Regions from separate parts of the Citrobacter tructae genome, predicted to be linked through region 3. Evidence: predicted binding sites of a transcription regulator. Region 3 holds the regulator's gene; each other region holds the start of a gene.

Region 1 (6,345 bases), 1.1 Mb from region 3:
ACTCTGGGAATGTCGCGAAGCGCGGGCGCTAGTCTTACATAACCCCACTGCCATCCCCACTACAGCTAAAGCCGCGCCGGCAAGCGCTATCGCCAACATCGCCAGTATCAACCGGAGATTCGCCTCTCCAACGCCATTGATATCATCAGCTACCCGCCAGCACTGCCAGAACGCATAAATCAGAATGCAGACTGGAACGGTAAAGAGATGAAGCGTTCCTTTTCTTTCCATTGAAAAATGTCCTTTTGTTAGACCAGGCCCATCCTCTTTGTTCCGGTCTTTAGTGGGCGAAATGTCACTGAGGAAAGAAGTATAGATAGCCCCCCTGGTTGCTGGTTAACGTTTTTTCCCCGTCAACCTCCATTTTCATGTCAAATCAGGCAAAACGTCCAATTTCCTCCACGTGTGCCATATTGTTTTTTTAAATTTGCATTAACTTATTTTTAACCTATATTATCACTTGCAAGATAAATCAGTTTCGAATGAAAGTTAATGCGAGGTGGTTATGGCTCTTACTTTTACCAGCGACACGTTACCTGCCGATCACAAAGCAGCGATCCGTCAGATGAAGCAGGAATTGCGGACACAGCTTGGTGACGTCCAGCAAATCTTCAGTCAGCTTAGCGATACCATTGCCACCCGCGTGGCGGAGATCAACGCGCTCAAAGCGCAAGGTGCTCCGGTCTGGCCGATATTATCTTATGCCGATATCAAAGCGGGCCGCGTGAGCGCAGAGCAGCGAGAAGAGATTAGACGTCGCGGATGTGCGGTCATTAAGGGCCATTTCCCCCGCGAGCAGGCGCTGGCATGGGATCAGTCGATGCTGGATTACCTGGATCGCAACCATTTTGATGAAGTTTACAAAGGGCCCGGCGATAACTTCTTCGGTACCCTGAGCGCCTCGCGCCCTGAAATCTACCCGATCTACTGGTCACAGGCGCAAATGCAGGCCCGCCAGAGTGAAGAAATGGCTAACGCACAGTCGTTCCTTAATCACCTGTGGACCTATGAAAGTGAAGGTAAACAGTGGTTTAACCCAGACGTCAGCGTAATCTATCCTGACCGTATCCGCCGCCGTCCACCAGGAACCACTTCCAAAGGCCTCGGGGCGCATACTGACTCCGGCGCGCTGGAGCGCTGGCTGCTTCCGGCGTACCAGCGCGTTTTTGCCTCTGTCTTTAACGGTAATCTGGCCGATTACGATCCGTGGCATGCGGCACATCGTACCGATGTCGAAGAGTATACGGTCGATAACACCACTAAGTGTTCCGTGTTTCGCACCTTCCAGGGTTGGACGGCACTTTCCGATATGTTGCCGGGCCAAGGGTTACTGCATGTGGTTCCCATTCCTGAAGCGATGGCTTATGTACTGTTACGCCCGCTGCTTGACGATGTCCCGGAAGATGAGCTGTGCGGCGTCGCACCCGGACGAGTGCTGCCAATTTCACAGCAATGGCATCCGTTGTTGATCGAAGCGTTAACCAGCATTCCGCAACTGGATGCCGGCGATTCCGTGTGGTGGCATTGCGATGTGATCCATTCCGTTGCGCCGGTTGAGAATCAACAGGGTTGGGGTAACGTGATGTACATCCCCGCCGCACCGATGTGTGAGAAGAATCTCGCCTATGCACATAAGGTGAAGGCCGCGCTGGAAAAAGGTGTATCGCCGGGTGATTTCCCGCGTGAAGATTACGAAACAAACTGGGAAGGACGCTTCACGCTGGATGATTTAAATATTCACGGTAAACGTGCACTGGGGATTATTTAATTTGTAACTTACACAATTTTCCCTAAGTATTTCTCGTTACAGGAAGGCGGCCAGCCTGTAAATCCCTGGGAGCTTACATAAGTAAGTGACCAGGGTGAACAGGTGCAGCCAACACACCTGTAACACGAAAGACGACGGGAAAATTATTCGACGCCTTTACTACGCAGGTAATCTTCGTAGTTACCGGTGAAGTCAATCACACGTTCCGGCGTAATCTCAATCACACGTGTGGCCAGCGAGCTGACGAATTCGCGGTCGTGAGAAACAAAGATCAGCGTGCCCTGGTACATTTCCAGCGCCATGTTCAGCGATTCAATCGATTCCATATCCAGGTGGTTGGTCGGTTCGTCCATCACCAGAATATTCGGTTTCTGCATCATCAGCTTACCGAACAGCATGCGCCCTTTTTCACCACCGGACAGCACCTTAGCAGGCTTTTTGATATCGTCCTGGCTGAACAACAGACGACCAAGGAAGCTGCGAACGACCTGCTCATCGTCGCCTTCTTGTTTCCACTGACTCATCCATTCGAAAACGGTCAAATCGTTTTCGAACTCATATTCGTGATCCTGCGCGTAGTAGCCAATTTGCGCATTCTCAGACCATTTAACGGTGCCATTATCCGGCGCCATGTCGCCGACCAGTACTTTCAGCATGGTAGATTTACCCACGCCGTTAGCCCCCAGGATGGCAACCTTTTCGCCCACTTCCAGCAGCAAATTGAAGTTTTTAAACAGCGGGCCGTTATCGAAACCTTTGGTCAGCGCTTCCACTTCCAGCGCGTTACGGAACAGTTTCTTATCCTGTTCGAAACGGATGAATGGGTTCTGACGGCTGGACGCTTTTACTTCGTCGAGTTTGATTTTATCAATCTGACGCGCACGAGAGGTCGCCTGACGAGATTTTGAGGCGTTGGCGCTAAAGCGACTGACGAAGGATTGCAGATCGGCAATTTGCGCTTTTTTCTTGGCGTTATCGGCCAACAAACGCTCACGCGCCTGGGTTGCTGCCGTCATGTATTCATCATAGTTACCCGGATAAACACGCAGCTCGCCGTAGTCCAGATCCGCCATGTGCGTACAGACCATGTTCAGGAAGTGACGGTCGTGCGAAATGATGATCATGGTGCTGTCACGCTCGTTCAGCGTCTGCTCCAGCCAACGAATGGTGTCGATGTCCAGGTTGTTGGTCGGTTCATCGAGCAGCAGGATGTCCGGGTTAGAGAACAGCGCCTGCGCCAGCAGCACACGCAGCTTCCAGCCGGGTGCAACTTCGCTCATCGGGCCGTAATGTTGTTCTACCGGAATACCAACGCCCAGCAGCAGTTCACCGGCACGAGATTCAGCCGAATAGCCGTCCATCTCACCGTATTTAACTTCGAGATCGGCGACTTTATAACCATCTTCTTCGCTCATTTCCGGCAGCGCATAGATACGGTCACGTTCCTGCTTCACTTCCCACAGTTCAGCGTGACCCATAATGACGGTGTCCAGAACGGTGAACTCTTCAAAAGCGAACTGATCCTGACGCAGCTTACCGATGCGTTCGTTCGGATCGAGGGAAACGTTACCCAGCGTCGGTTCGAGGTCGCCGCCGAGAATTTTCATAAAAGTGGATTTACCGCTACCGTTGGCGCCAATCAGGCCGTAACGGTTGCCGCCGCCAAATTTGACGGAAATATTTTCAAACAGCGGCTTACTGCCGAACTGCATGGTGACGTTGCTGGAAACTAACACTGGCGTATCCTGAAAGAAGAAATATGTGACGAACCGCTTATTATGCCATAAGTCTGGAATAAGATCGCGCCTTCATGCGAGAGGAATAAAGTGAAACCAAAAGGAAAAAAATGTGATTTAGTACACATCCGAATTCCTTGTTGCATAGAATGCACATATAATGCGTGCCCAACACTACATAAATCTCAACCCACTAGCCTGCCAGGCTTCAGAATCTCGTAAAAATGAATATGAAATTGACAACGCTTTTCGCGGCGGCACTCGCAGTAGTTGGTTTTTGTAACACTGCCTCAGCCGTCACGTACCCGCTGCCTACCGATGGTAGCCGTTTGATTGGCCAAAACCAGGTCATCACCATTCCTGAAGGCAACACCCAACCGCTGGAGTACTATGCGGCTGAATACCAGATGGGTCTGTCTAACATGCTGGAAGCCAACCCGGGCGTGGATACCTTCCTGCCGAAGGGCGGCACCGTGCTGAACATTCCTCAGCAGTTGATCCTGCCGGATACCGTGCATGAAGGTATTGTTATCAACAGCGCAGAAATGCGTCTGTACTACTACCCGAAAGGCACCAACACCGTTATCGTTTTACCGATTGGTATCGGCCAGTTAGGCAAAGACACGCCGATCAACTGGACCACCAAAGTTGAGCGTAAGAAAGCAGGCCCGACCTGGACGCCAACCGCCAAGATGCACGCTGAATACCGCGCTGCGGGCGAACCGCTGCCAGCGGTTGTTCCAGCCGGTCCGGATAACCCGATGGGTCTGTACGCACTGTATATCGGTCGCCTGTATGCCATCCACGGGACCAACGCGAACTTCGGCGTCGGCCTACGCGTCAGCCACGGTTGCGTGCGTCTGCGTAATGAAGACATCAAGTTCCTGTTCGAAAACGTTCCGGTTGGCACGCGCGTCCAGTTTATTGACGAACCGGTAAAAGCCACGACCGAACCAGACGGCAGTCGTTACATTGAGGTGCATAACCCACTGTCTACCACTGAAGCACAGTTCGAAGGCGGCGAAATCGTACCGATTTCCCTGAACAAGAGCATTACCAGCATCACCGGTCAGCCGGACGTCGATCAGGCCGTCGTTGAGCAGGCGGTACAGAACCGTTCCGGTATGCCGGTTCGCCTGAACTAAGCAGACCTGAAACGAAAAAGGCGGATGATTCATCCGCCTTTTTTATTGCCTCTCTGCCGCTACTACCGCAACAGCAGCAAACCATATCCCACCAGCGCCGCCCAAATCAGCATCGGCACCGAATACCAATGAAAACGCCACCAGATACGCCGGTCGTTTGCCATTCGTAAAGCAATAAGATTCGCCAGCGATCCCGGTAACAGTCCAAAACCGCCAATATTGACAGCCCAGGCCAGCAGTAGCGTTGGCGGGACATAGTTCAGTAGTAAAATAGTGCTGGGTACATTACTGATAAACTGCGACAGACCGATTGCCGTCAACCATAGTCCAGGTTGGGAAAGCGTACCAAAGTGGCCCGAAATCCCCTGGAGTACGGGTAACTGCGTCAACAGATGTACATCGATAAACATCGCCATAAACACCAGCAGCAGCGTCCAGTCCACGCTGAAGATCACGCGGCGAGCCAGCACCATAAAGCCTGTCGCCACAATCGCCAAACCCCAGAGTTCCTGCTTCAGCTCCAGCGCCGTCAGAAAGACGATATACAGTGCCAGGCAACTCCACACCAGCCGGGGCTGCCAGTCCGGCGCACGCGTGCCGGTATGATAGTGCAAATCTGTACGCGGAAAACTAAACCAGCACAGCACCACCAGCGTCAGCATCATCGCACCGGCAAGCGGTGCCATTTGCCAGGTAAACGCGGTGAATGACAGTCCGGAGCGCCCCCACATCAGGATGTTCTGCGGATTACCGATTGGCGTCAGCAGCGATCCAGCGTTCACCGCCAGCGCCTCAAAAATAATGAGGCGGTTCACCGGAATCTCGCACAGTTTTTTCAGGGTGATGGTCAGCGGCACCACAATAAACAGGGCGACATCGTTGGTCAGAAACGTCGACAGTAACGCCGCCGCCAGCACCATAAATATCGCTAACTGGCGTTCCGTCTTGAAGCGGCGGGTCATCTTGCGCCCTAGCACATCGAAGTAACCACTCAACTCCACGCCTTTAGTCAGTAACATCAGGCCGCTGAGGGTAATAATCGTGTGCCAGTCAATGGCCCCCGGCCAGCTCCCAGGGGTAAACGGTGTGAACAGACTCAGAACAATACCGGTGATGATGAGCAGTTGGAAAAAACGATCGCGCTGCAATGCGCGTAATAAAGGAAAACTCATTCAGAGCCTGTTCCTTGCTGTTGGGTAAATCGGCTAAAAGCCTCCAACGTTTCCTTACTCACATGGTGTTCCATCCCTTCCGCATCGCGACGAGCAATTTCCGGGCTGATACCTAACATCAGCAGAAAATTCTCTACGATCTGATGACGTTCGCGACTCTCCTGGGCCAGTTTCTCTCCTTCTGCGGTTAAGAACACGCCGCGCCAGGGGATCATTTCAATCAACCCCACGGAGGCAAGGCGCTTGAGCATCTTGGCGACGGTGGGTTGAGAAACCCCAAGCCGAGCGGCCATATCCACCTGACGCGCTTCCCCCACTTCGATAATGAGGTCGGAAATCAGCTCCACGTAATCATCAATCAGTTCGCGACGATGCGCCTCCCTGACCTGACGAAACCCTTCAACATGTTCCTCAACATTCACTAATTGCGTCACTTTTTTTGTTGTTGGCATACCTGCGCGACGACTCATTCTGCTTCCTCGTTCCTGTGACGCGTTAACGGCATCTGATTAGAGAGCGCTCAT
Region 2 (6,345 bases), 2.1 Mb from region 3:
TAATCGGCATCTTGCTTGAATAGATCCCAGGAGATCAGGCCGCTGGAGTCAATGAAGTGGGTTTCGAGGTTGGTATGCTCAGCCACTTCTTCATCATCAAAGGTCGGCGGCATAAAGACATCAAGATCTTTCAGACCGCGGCCCTGCAACAGCTCGGTGACGGTACGCTCAAGCGCTACGCCGAAGTCCGGGTGGGCGCCGAATGAAGCAAAACAGGTCCCGTTAGCCGGGTTAAACAGCACCACGCAGATAACCGGGTATTTTCCGCCCAGTGAGCCATCATAGGCAAAAATTGGGAACCCTTCAGCTTCCAGTTTGGCGATGGACTCGACTACTGCCGGATAGCGTGCCAGTACATCGGCCGGAATTTCCGGCAGGCTGATGCTTTCTGCAATAATGCGATTCTTCACATAACGTTCAAAGACTTCAGACAGTCCCTGAACGCGTGCTTCATTCGGGGTATTACCCGCAGACATCCCATTAGAGACGTACAGGTTACCGATGATGTTCATCGGAATGTACACGGTTTGGTTATCAGACTGGCGGGTAAACGGCAGGCCACAGACACCGCGTTCTTCATTACCTGACTGTAGGTCGATCAGCATACTGCCGGTTAGTTCGTTTTCCGGATCGTAGAATGCGCGCAAACGGTCATCCAGTAGACCTTCCGGCACATTGTCATCTTCAGTCAGCGGGAACCATTTTTCGTTCGGGTAGTGCACGAACGGGCCGTTAGCGATGGTTTCACCCAGCCAGAAATCGGCAAAGAAGTAGTTAGTAGACAGACGCTCAAAATATTCGCCCAGCGCGGAAGCCAGCGCCGCTTTTTTCGTCGCGCCTTTACCGTTGGTGAAACACAGTGCGCACTCTTTATCGCGAATATGCACAGACCAGACGTTAGGAACGGGGTTCAACCATGAGGCTTCTTCAATCTGGAAACCGAGGTCGAGGAGTTTTTGCTGGAAGCGGGCGATGGAATCTTCCAGAGCGGCATCTTTGCCGGGAATAAATGTTTGCGTCATGAAAATCACTTTTGTCGTACGGAAAGCGCGCAATGATACGGGTTTTATATGAACGGCGCTATCGCCGCTACCGCTGTGACGCAAATAAAAGCGTTGACTATGCTTTCACACGGTAACCAACGTTAAGAGTACAAAATGAAAGCATTCGATTTACACCGTATGGCACTTGATAAAGTACCCATGGAGTTTCTGGGTGAGGTTGCGCTGCGTAGCTTATATACCTTTATATTGGTTTTCCTGTTTTTAAAAATCACCGGACGGCGTGGCGTACGGCAGATGTCGCTTTTTGAAGTACTGATTATCCTGACGTTAGGTTCGGCGGCGGGGGATGTGGCGTTTTATGACGATGTCCCGCTGCTCCCGGTACTGGTGGTCTTCATTACCCTCGCGCTGCTTTATCGCTTAGTGATGTGGTTGATGGCGCACAGTGAAAAGTTGGAAGATTTGCTGGAAGGCAAACCCTTGGTGATCATCGAAGACGGTGAGTTGTCATGGTCGAAGCTCAATAACGCTAATATGACGGAATTCGAATTTTTTATGGAATTACGTTTGAACGGCGTGGAGCAATTAGGCCAGGTGAAACTCGCCATTTTGGAGACCAATGGGCAAATCAGCGTCTATTTCTTTGCCAACGAAGACGTTAAACCCGGTCTCAGCATTCTGCCTAAACGTTGTACCCAACGATTTAAGGTGGTGCCGGAAGCGGGGGATTATGCCTGCGTACGCTGTAGTGAGGTGATTCACATGCACGCCGGGGATCATCAATTATGTCCACGCTGTGCAAATCCAGAATGGACGAAGGCCAGCCGGGCAAAACGGGTAACCTGACAGCGAAAATATCGGTTTTTGGTAGTCAATCCGATAGATTCTGTTGTGTGATGAATAACACATTTTTGCCCTGACCAGTTTTACCCATTGCGGCGCGTGTCACTGAATGATAAAACCGATATCCACAGGAATAACATATGCCCAATGTCTGTCACTGGAAAAATAGCCAAAGACAGGATGTTGACTGGATAACAACACAACGTGGTGAGGGGAAATGGCTCAGGTCTTCAATTTTAGTTCAGGTCCGGCAATGCTACCGGCGGACGTTCTTAAACTGGCTCAACAGGATCTCCGCGACTGGAATGGTCTTGGCACGTCGGTCATGGAAATTAGTCACCGTGGCAAAGAGTTTATCCAGGTTGCAGAGGAAGCAGAGCAGGATTTTCGCGATCTCCTCAGCATTCCCTCCAATTACAAGGTGTTATTCTGCCATGGCGGTGGTCGCGGTCAGTTCGCCGGGATCCCACTCAATATTTTGGGCGATAAAACCACGGCGGATTATGTCGATGCCGGCTACTGGGCAGCCAGTGCAATTAAAGAAGCAAAAAAGTACTGCACGCCAAACGTGATTGACGCCAAAATCACCGTCGACGGTTTGCGGGCTGTCACGCCGATGAGCGAGTGGCAACTTTCTGACAATGCGGCTTATCTGCACTATTGCCCGAACGAAACCATCGATGGCATCGCGATCGATGAAACGCCGAATTTTGCCAGTAATGTGGTGGTGACGGCGGATCTGTCTTCCACCATTCTGTCCGGGCCACTTGATGTTAGCCGCTATGGCGTTATCTATGCCGGCGCACAGAAAAATATTGGTCCAGCGGGTTTGACGATTGTCATTGTACGTGAAGATTTACTGGGCAAAGCACACGTGTCCTGTCCGTCGATCCTCGATTACACCGTCCTGAACGACAATGACTCGATGTTCAACACGCCGCCGACATTTGCCTGGTATCTCTCTGGTCTGGTCTTTAAGTGGCTGAAAGAGCAGGGTGGCGTTAGCGTAATGGACAAAATTAACCAGCAAAAAGCAGAACTACTGTATGGCGTAATTGATAACAGTGACTTCTACCGTAACGATGTCGCGAAATCTAACCGCTCACGCATGAATGTTCCATTCCAGTTGGCTGACAGTGCACTGGATAAACTCTTCCTGGAAGAGTCTTTTGCTGCGGGTTTGCATGCGCTGAAAGGGCATCGCGTGGTCGGTGGAATGCGAGCGTCTATCTACAATGCAATGCCGCTTGAAGGCGTGAAAGCGTTGACCGATTTCATGATCGATTTCGAACGTCGCCGCGGCTAATCTGCTGTTATTTTTCATCCCCACAGCCAGCCTGTGGGGTTTTTATATCTGTTTTTGAGAGTTAAGTTTCATGGAATCCCTGACGTTACAACCCATTGCGCGGGTGGATGGCACCATCAATCTGCCTGGATCAAAAAGTGTTTCTAACCGCGCTTTGCTGCTGGCTGCATTAGCAAATGGCACGACTGTCCTGACCAACCTGCTGGACAGCGATGATGTCCGCCATATGCTTAACGCACTGAATGCGTTAGGGATTAGCTACACCCTTTCCGCCGATCGTACCCGCTGCGAAATTGTCGGTAACGGCGGTGCGTTACAGGCCGAAGGTGCTGTGGAATTGTTCCTTGGCAATGCTGGTACCGCGATGCGTCCGCTGGCCGCTGCGCTGTGCCTGGGGAGCAATGACATTGTGCTGACGGGCGAACCACGCATGAAAGAGCGCCCGATTGGTCATCTGGTTGATGCGCTGCGCCAGGGCGGCGCAAAAATTGATTACCTGGAGCAGGAAAACTATCCGCCTTTACGTCTGCGCGGTGGTTTTACCGGTGGGCAGGTTGAGGTGGACGGCAGCGTCTCCAGCCAATTCCTCACCGCGTTGCTGATGACCGCACCGCTGGCACCGCAGGATACGACGATCGCGATTAAAGGCGAATTGGTATCAAAACCTTATATCGACATCACGCTGAACCTGATGAAAACGTTTGGCGTTGAGATTGAGAACCAGAACTACCAACACTTTGTTGTTAAAGGTGCGCAGCAATACCAGTCCCCTGGCGCATACCTGGTCGAAGGGGATGCGTCATCGGCCTCGTATTTCCTTGCGGCTGGCGCGATTAAAGGCGGCACGGTAAAAGTCACCGGAATTGGCCGCAACAGTATGCAGGGCGATATTCGCTTTGCCGATGTACTGGATAAAATGGGCGCGACCGTTACGTGGGGAGATGACTTCATTGCCTGTGCGCACGGTGAATTAAACGCTGTTGATATGGACATGAACCACATTCCGGATGCGGCGATGACCATTGCTACGGCTGCGCTGTTTGCGAAAGGTACGACGACCTTACGTAACATCTACAACTGGCGCGTCAAAGAGACCGATCGTCTGTTCGCGATGGCGACAGAACTGCGTAAAGTGGGCGCGATCGTTGAAGAGGGGCATGATTTTATCCGCATCACGCCGCCTGCAACGTTAAAATTTGCCGACATTGCGACCTATAACGATCACCGCATGGCAATGTGTTTTTCGTTGGTAGCGCTGTCTGATACACCAGTGACTATTCTTGACCCTAAATGCACGGCGAAAACCTTCCCGGATTATTTCGAACAGCTGGCGCGTATTAGTACGCTTGCCTAGCCTTCGTATTGCGCCAGTCATCTGACTGGCGCATTGTTGTCCGTAACATTGAAAAAGCGCGGTATTGCCGTCAGGGCTTGGTCACCGCGTTTGATAAGTTTGCCACCATGGATGCGGGACATGCAAAATCGTTGATGGAGTCTCACCCGGCTCCTGCCGATCGTGCAGAGCATATGCGTGAGCGTATTGCCTCGGTTAAAAAGTAAATCGGTATTTCTTCCGGGCTGTTTTCCCCTCAGCCCGCTATAATTGCGCAATTCTTCCTCACATCGTTACAGACTAATCAGGTTTTTACACTCTGTGTTAACGATTATTAGCGTTGGCGCGTATAATGCGCGGCGTTTACGTTAACGTATGCCTGTTTAAGGAGAAAAAGATGACGGCAATTGCCCCGGTTATTACCATTGATGGCCCAAGCGGTGCAGGTAAAGGCACCTTGTGCAAGGCAATGGCGGAAGCATTGCAGTGGCATCTGTTAGATTCTGGCGCGATTTATCGCGTACTGGCACTTGCAGCGTTACATCACCATGTTGATGTCGCTTCTGAAGATGCTCTGGTGCCGCTCGCGTCACATCTGGATGTGCGATTTATCTCAACAGACGGCAATCTGGAAGTTATTCTGGAAGGTGAAGATGTCAGTGGTGAAATCCGCACTCAGGAAGTGGCAAACGCCGCCTCTCAGGTAGCCGCGTTTCCCCGAGTGCGTGAAGCACTGTTACGTCGCCAGCGCGCTTTCCGTGAAGCGCCGGGATTAATCGCTGACGGACGCGATATGGGGACCGTGGTATTCCCTGACGCACCGGTTAAAATTTTTCTGGACGCTTCCTCGCAAGAACGTGCGCATCGACGTATGCTACAGTTGCAGGAAAAGGGCTTTAGTGTTAACTTTGAACGCCTTTTGGCCGAGATCGAAGAACGCGACGACCGCGATCGAAACCGTGCTGTAGCGCCGTTAGTTCCCGCTGCTGATGCTTTAGTTTTGGATTCAACCCGATTAAGCATTGAGCAAGTGATTGAAAAAGCGTTACAATACGCGCGCCAAAAACTGGCTCTCGCTTAAGTGCGACCGAATTTGCAGTACCCCCGTTGCAATGGATTGACAGCGGGTATGTTAAACAACCCCATCCGGCACGGAGCCAGGTGGACGTTAAATATGAAACCTGAAGATTAAACATGACTGAATCTTTTGCTCAACTGTTTGAAGAATCCTTAAAAGAAATCGAAACCCGTCCGGGTTCCATCGTTCGTGGTGTTGTTGTTGCTATCGACAAAGATATCGTACTGGTTGACGCCGGTCTGAAATCTGAGTCTGCCATTCCGGCAGAGCAGTTCAAAAACGCCCAGGGCGAGCTGGAAATCCAGGTTGGTGACGAAGTTGACGTTGCTCTGGATGCAGTAGAAGACGGCTTCGGTGAAACTCTGCTGTCCCGTGAAAAAGCTAAACGTCACGAAGCTTGGATCACGCTGGAAAAAGCTTACGAAGAAGCTGCGACCGTTACTGGTGTTATCAATGGCAAAGTCAAGGGTGGCTTCACTGTTGAGCTGAATGGTATTCGCGCGTTCCTGCCGGGTTCCCTGGTAGACGTTCGTCCGGTCCGCGACACACTGCACCTGGAAGGCAAAGAGCTTGAATTCAAAGTAATCAAGCTGGATCAGAAGCGTAACAACGTTGTTGTTTCCCGTCGTGCCGTTATCGAATCCGAAAACAGCGCAGAACGCGATCAGCTGCTGGAAAACCTGCAGGAAGGCATGGAAGTTAAAGGTATCGTTAAGAACCTCACTGACTACGGTGCATTCGTTGATCTGGGTGGCGTTGACGGCCTGCTGCACATCACCGA
Region 3 (6,345 bases):
TTGGAATAGACCCGGCTAGTGCCCTGCGGATACTGCACGCGGTGAGACACTTTGTAGCCGTCAATAGCTAAAATTGGATTCATTTTCATAACAAGAGTCTCCCTCAGGCGCGGTAAATCGCGTCAATATCGATAAGTTCAAGCTGCGGATGGGCCAACGTAGAGGCCGCTAACGACGTGGTGGTGTAGATGGCGTCAATACCGTTAGCAAACAGGTGCTCAACGCCCTTAGAAAAGATCCCATGGGTGACGTACAGACTAACGCTGCGGGCACCAGCATCACGCAATACCTGCGCAGAGCCAATGAACGTACCGCCTGCGTCACACAGGTCGTCGACAATCAGCACATCCCGCCCCTTAACGTCACCGGCCACCAGCGTAAAACCCGTCAGGTTACCGCTTGCAACATCGCGTTTTTTGCTCAGAATGGCGTACTCTGCAACCCCTGCGGCTCTGGCAACAGCATCAATTTTCTTCAACGCGCCAGCATCGGGGGCCACCAGCATCAGCGCATTTTTCGTAAACTGGAGCTGCAATGTCGTACTTTGCAGCAGGCAGACGTCCTGTGGAAGCGAGACAAAATTATCTATTGCCGCCGCAGCCGCGTCACTGTGTGGATCAAGCACTTTCACCTTGTCGAACTGCAGCGTATTTAGCTGACGGGCAAAGACCTTCAGCGCAAAGCTGTCGCCCGCAACCATATGTCGGTCCTGTCGCGCCCACGGCAGCCAAGGAAGTTCAAGATGGCTGACCAGTACATCGGTTTGATGACGCACCGCCTCCACCAACTGCGCCAGCAGCATAAAATCATTCATGTCGCGCATCGCCGTGGCGCGAATGCGCATCAGACGAGCGAAGGATGGCAACGCATCGGTGACTTTTAACCAGACGGCCCCATCAGGAAAAATGCCGCTGGTAATGGCGTAAGCCCGGTCATCCAGAGTTAATGCTAATTTTACGCTCATCTCGCTTCCTCTTTTAATTATGTCCCTTCGACACAATTAATAATGTCCTTAAGACACATATTAAGCAAGCAAAGAATGCATTCTTTTTGAATATGGTAATAATCTATTGATAATCAAAGAGAAAAAAACGCATCTTGCCCCCCGGTGCCGGGCTGGTACACTTGGCGGCGTTACATATCATCGTGAGTACCTTATGACCACCGAAGCCGACTACCTGAATCAGTATGATGCCCGCCGCTTTCCCTCTCCGCTGGTGACGGTAGATAGCGTGTTATTTACCCTGCATCAACAGGCTCTCTGCGTGTTGCTAGTCGAACGGGCAAACCAGCCGCAAAAAGGACGTTGGGGATTACCCGGCGGCTTTATCGATATGACACACGATGATTCCACGCGCGCCACAGCGCTACGAAAACTCACTGAAAAAACTGGTGTTTCACCTTCGTGGCTGGAACAGTTGGACACATTTTCCGGACCAGATCGTGACCCGCGCGGCTGGAGTCTGACGGTCACCTGGTTTGCGCTTATCGCTTGGGTGGACTGCGAGCCGCATATCGCCAGCGTCAGCGATGCCCGCTGGGTCCCCGTTGATAAGCTTGCCGACTATCCGCTGGCCTTCGATCACCAAAACATCATTGAAGCCGCCCTGCACCGCTTGCGGCAAAAAACGATGTATTCTTTACTACCCGTTTACTGTTTACCGGATACCTTTACCCATGGTCAGCTACAGGAAGCTACTGAAGTTATCCTCGGCCAGTCGATTCAGCGCAAAAGCCTGATCCGCCGCTTTGAAGCATCAGGTATGTTTGAAGATACCGGTGAAAGTATGGCGACAGGCACGCGAAAAGCCCGCCTGTGGCGACGTAAACCGGGCGTGGAAATTCATCTTTTCTCACGTAACCTGCTGGCCGAATAAGCACAAAATCACATATTGGCTAACCCGCAGGCTCCATGCGCGGTATAGTTGCTCTTTCCGATTATTAATTGCTCTGGTGTTATGGTTGAAATCACTCCTACAGAAGTAACCCTACCCGCCGATGATTCACGAGAATTCCGCCCGATGCGCGGGATCGGTAATCGACATCTGCAAACCATGCTGCCGCGTTTAATTCGCCGTAAGGTGAAGTTCGACGCCCACTGGCAGCGATTGGAATTACCCGACGGTGACTTTGTCGATCTGGCATGGAGTGAAGATCCGCAGCAGGCGAAGCACAAACCGCGTCTGGTCGTTTTTCACGGTCTGGAAGGTAGCCTGAACAGCCCGTACGCCCACGGACTGATTGAGGCGGCGCAAAAGCGCGGCTGGTTAGGCGTGGTGATGCATTTTCGCGGCTGCAGCGGTGAACCGAATCGCCTGAACCGCATTTATCACTCCGGCGAGACCGAAGACGGCACCTGGTTTTTACACTGGCTGGAATGTGAATTCGGCCGCGTGCCGACCGCAGCGGTCGGCTATTCGCTCGGCGGCAACATGCTGGCCTGCCTGCTGGCAAAAGAAGGCAACGACATTCCAATTGATGCCGCAGTTATTGTCTCTGCGCCTTTCGTACTGGAAGCCTGTAGTTATCATATGGAGAAAGGTTTCTCCCGTGTCTATCAGCGCTACCTGCTCAATCTGTTGAAAGCCAATGCCTCGCGTAAGCTTGAGGCGTATCCGGGTTCGCTGCCGGTAAGCCTGGCCCAGTTGAAATCCCTGCGCCGCATTCGCGATTTTGACGATCTGATTACTGCAAAAATTCACGGTTTCGCCGACGCGATAGACTATTATCGTCAGTGTAGCGCTATGCCGTTGCTCAATCGGATCGCCAAACCAACGCTGATTATCCACGCCAAGGACGATCCGTTTATGGACCACCATGTGATCCCCAAACCGGAAAACCTGCCCTCGCAGGTGGAATATCAGTTAACCGAGCACGGTGGTCACGTTGGGTTTATTGGCGGCACGCTGCGCCGCCCCGAGATGTGGCTGGAATCGCGTATCCCCGACTGGCTGACAACGTATCTGGAGGCATAATCATGCAGATCCCCTGGCAGGACTTATCCCCTGAAGCGCTGGACAATCTGATTGAAAGCTTTGTCTTGCGTGAAGGCACCGATTATGGTGAACATGAACGTTCACTCGAACAAAAAGTCGCCGACGTCAGACGCCAGTTACAATCTGGCGAAGCCATCCTGGTATGGTCAGAACTGCATGAAACGGTCAACATTATGCCGCAGAAACAGTTTCGCGAATAATCGGTTGTCGACGGCTGACTATAATAAAAAACCAACCTATTTATGGAGTTGTTATGTCTGCCAAACATCCGGTGATTGCGGTAACAGGATCCAGCGGCGCGGGGACCACCACCACCAGCCTCGCGTTTCGTAAAATTTTCTCGCAGTTAAATCTGCGCGCTGCCGAGGTGGAAGGCGACAGTTTTCACCGCTATACCCGTCCTGAGATGGACATGGCGATCCGCAAAGCGCGTGACGCCGGGCGACACATCAGCTATTTCGGCCCCGAAGCCAACGATTTCAGCCTGCTGGAACACACCTTCATCGAGTACGGTCAGTCGGGCAAAGGCCAGTCACGAAAATATCTGCACACGTATGATGAAGCCGTTCCGTGGAATCAGGTTCCGGGCACATTTACCCCCTGGCAGCCTCTTCCTGAACCGACGGACGTGCTGTTCTATGAAGGCTTGCACGGCGGTGTAGTAACCCCGCAACAAAATGTGGCGCGGCATGTCGATCTATTGGTCGGGGTGGTGCCAATCGTCAACCTGGAGTGGATCCAGAAACTAACCCGCGATACCAGCGAGCGCGGTCACTCCCGCGAAGCGGTAATGGACTCAGTCGTGCGCTCAATGGACGATTACATCAATTACATCACCCCGCAGTTTTCCCGCACGCATATTAACTTCCAGCGCGTACCGACGGTCGACACCTCTAACCCTTTTGCAGCAAAAAGCATTCCGTCATTGGATGAAAGCTTTGTTGTTATCCATTTTCGTAATCTGGAAGGTATCGACTTTCCCTGGCTACTGGCTATGCTGCAGGGCTCATTCATTTCTCACATCAATACATTAGTGGTGCCGGGTGGCAAAATGGGGCTGGCAATGGAGCTGATCATGCTGCCGCTGGTCCAACGGCTGATGGAAGGGAAGAAAATAGAGTAAGCGGTGTTTGTGCCGGATAGCGCTAGGCTCATCCGGCATTAGAAATTACGCCGCAATCACTTCATAGGAATGGGTAATATTCACCGCTTTTTCTAGCATCAACGCCACGGAACAATACTTCTCCGCCGAGAGGTCTACTGCGCGGGACACTGACGCGTCTTTTAGATCGTTACCGGTGACGATGAAATGCAGATTAATATGGGTAAACAGACGCGGCGCTTCTTCACGACGTTCGGAAGTGAGTTTCACTTCGCAGTTGGTCACATCCTGACGACCCTTTTGCAGGATCGACACCACATCAATCGCACTACAGCCACCCGCAGCCATTAGCACCATTTCCATCGGGCTCGGCGCTTTATCACCAGAGTTACCGTCCATCAAGATTTGGTGGCCAGAGGCGGACTCACCGAGGAAGGTTAACCCCTCAACCCACTTTACACGCGCTTGCATATTTCGTAACTCCAATGTTTCAATTTTCCTGACAGATTACGCGTACATAACAATTCTCGCAACGGAAGGCGACCTGCATCATGCTGAAGCGAGACACCAGGAGACACACGGCGAAAGCTATGCTAAAACAGTCAGGATGCTACAGTATTACATAGACGTACTGCATGTATGCAGAGGACATCACATTACAGGCTGCAGTTCACTTTTTAGCAGCCCCTTTCCCAGGTAGCGGGAAACATATTTTTGCAACCCCAGAGGCAGCGTCGTTTTCTGGCTCTGGAGACAGCTTATAACAGAGGATAACCGCGCATGGTGCTTGGCAAACCGCAAACAGACCCGACTCTCGAATGGTTCTTGTCTCATTGCCATATTCATAAGTACCCATCGAAGAGCACGCTGATTCACCAGGGTGAAAAAGCGGAAACGTTGTATTACATCGTTAAAGGCTCAGTGGCAGTGCTGATCAAAGATGAAGAAGGGAAAGAAATGATCCTCTCTTATCTGAATCAGGGCGATTTCATTGGTGAATTAGGCCTGTTTGAAGAAGGCCAGGAACGTAGCGCCTGGGTACGTGCCAAAACCGCATGTGAAGTCGCTGAAATTTCATACAAAAAATTTCGTCAATTAATCCAGGTTAACCCGGATATTCTGATGCGCCTGTCTTCCCAGATGGCTCGTCGTCTGCAGGTAACGTCCGAAAAAGTGGGCAACCTTGCCTTCCTGGATGTCACTGGTCGTATCGCCCAGACCCTGTTGAACCTGGCGAAGCAACCTGACGCTATGACCCACCCGGATGGCATGCAGATCAAAATCACCCGTCAGGAAATTGGCCAGATCGTTGGCTGTTCCCGTGAAACTGTTGGTCGTATCCTGAAGATGCTGGAAGATCAGAACCTGATCTCCGCGCACGGTAAGACGATCGTCGTCTACGGCACGCGTTAACCTCATCGAAATGGCGCGTTACCGGGTAATGCGCCATTCTTGTTTACACCGATGTGGCGAAGACTGATTTATCACCCCGAGATCAACTACGCACTACGACAAACCCTGGTGCTGTGTTTGCCCGTGGCTGTCGGTCTTATCATCGGTCAGCTTCATCTGGGGCTGCTTTTCTCCCTCGTCCCTGCCTGCTGTAACATTGCCGGTCTTGATACCCCGCATAAGCGCTTTTTCAAACGCTTAGTTATTGGCGCGTCGCTGTTTGCCGGGTGCAGCCTGATCATGCAGTTGCTGCTGGCGCAGACCATACCGCTTCCGCTAATCCTCACCGGCCTGACACTGGTTCTCGGCGTAACCGCAGAGCTGGGCCCTCTGCATGCTCGATTACTGCCAGCCTCACTGATCGCGGCGATTTTCACGCTAAGTCTGGCCGGGAATATGCCCATCTGGGAGCCGCTGCTGATCTATGCGCTGGGTACGTTGTGGTACGGCGCGTTCAACTGGTTCTGGTTTTGGCTGTGGCGTGAACAGCCGCTGCGGGAATCGCTCAGCTTGTTGTACCGCGAACTGGCCGATTATTGTGAAGCAAAATATAGCCTGCTAACCCAGCACGTCGATCCCGAAAAAGCGTTACCCCCGCTGCTGGTTCGCCAGCAAAAAGCCGTGGATCTGATCACCCAGTGTTATCAGCAAATGCACATGCTTTCGGCGCATCGCAATAACGAGTACAAACGCCTGCTGCGGTCCTTTCAGGAAGCACTGGATTTGCAGGAACATATTTCCGTTAGCCTGCATCAACCGGAAGAGGTGCAAAAGCTGGTCGAGCGTAGCCACGCG

Evidence for each region. Region 3 encodes CRP, which controls carbon source genes, mostly activating them, when cyclic AMP is high. Its sites were predicted from a motif close to ATGTGANNNNNNTCACAT; they were not measured.
Region 1: ldtB (L,D-transpeptidase) is a predicted target of CRP. The motif match lies at 3,615-3,632, and genes of this name have one in related genera.
Region 2: serC (3-phosphoserine/phosphohydroxythreonine transaminase) is a predicted target of CRP. The motif match lies at 1,896-1,913, and genes of this name have one in related genera.

What each region holds. Positions count from the first base shown of each region.
Region 1 is NZ_CP038469.1:93,871-100,215, reverse strand. Features, by position in the region: gene E4Z61_RS01095 (M48 family metallopeptidase) at 1-231, opposite strand, end outside; gene E4Z61_RS01090 (DUF1479 domain-containing protein) at 506-1,768, shown strand; gene E4Z61_RS01085 (ABC-F family ATPase) at 1,912-3,504, opposite strand; gene ldtB (L,D-transpeptidase) at 3,729-4,649, shown strand; gene E4Z61_RS01075 (anion transporter) at 4,712-5,821, opposite strand; gene mntR (manganese-binding transcriptional regulator MntR) at 5,818-6,291, opposite strand.
Region 2 is NZ_CP038469.1:1,746,598-1,752,942, reverse strand. Features, by position in the region: gene ycaO (30S ribosomal protein S12 methylthiotransferase accessory factor YcaO) at 1-1,022, opposite strand, end outside; gene E4Z61_RS09240 (DUF421 domain-containing protein) at 1,158-1,850, shown strand; gene serC (3-phosphoserine/phosphohydroxythreonine transaminase) at 2,065-3,153, shown strand; gene aroA (3-phosphoshikimate 1-carboxyvinyltransferase) at 3,224-4,507, shown strand; partial or broken gene E4Z61_RS09225 (metalloprotease) at 4,556-4,713, shown strand; gene cmk ((d)CMP kinase) at 4,884-5,567, shown strand; gene rpsA (30S ribosomal protein S1) at 5,681-6,345, shown strand, end outside.
Region 3 is NZ_CP038469.1:3,803,248-3,809,592, reverse strand. Features, by position in the region: gene E4Z61_RS18840 (nicotinate phosphoribosyltransferase) at 1-89, opposite strand, end outside; gene prs (ribose-phosphate diphosphokinase) at 104-964, opposite strand; gene E4Z61_RS18830 (NUDIX hydrolase) at 1,158-1,877, shown strand; partial or broken gene E4Z61_RS18825 (hydrolase) at 1,913-2,975, shown strand; gene E4Z61_RS18820 (YheU family protein) at 2,978-3,196, shown strand; gene E4Z61_RS18815 (phosphoribulokinase) at 3,250-4,119, shown strand; gene E4Z61_RS18810 (OsmC family protein) at 4,165-4,569, opposite strand; gene crp (cAMP-activated global transcriptional regulator CRP) at 4,879-5,511, shown strand; gene E4Z61_RS18800 (YccS/YhfK family putative transporter) at 5,563-6,345, shown strand, end outside.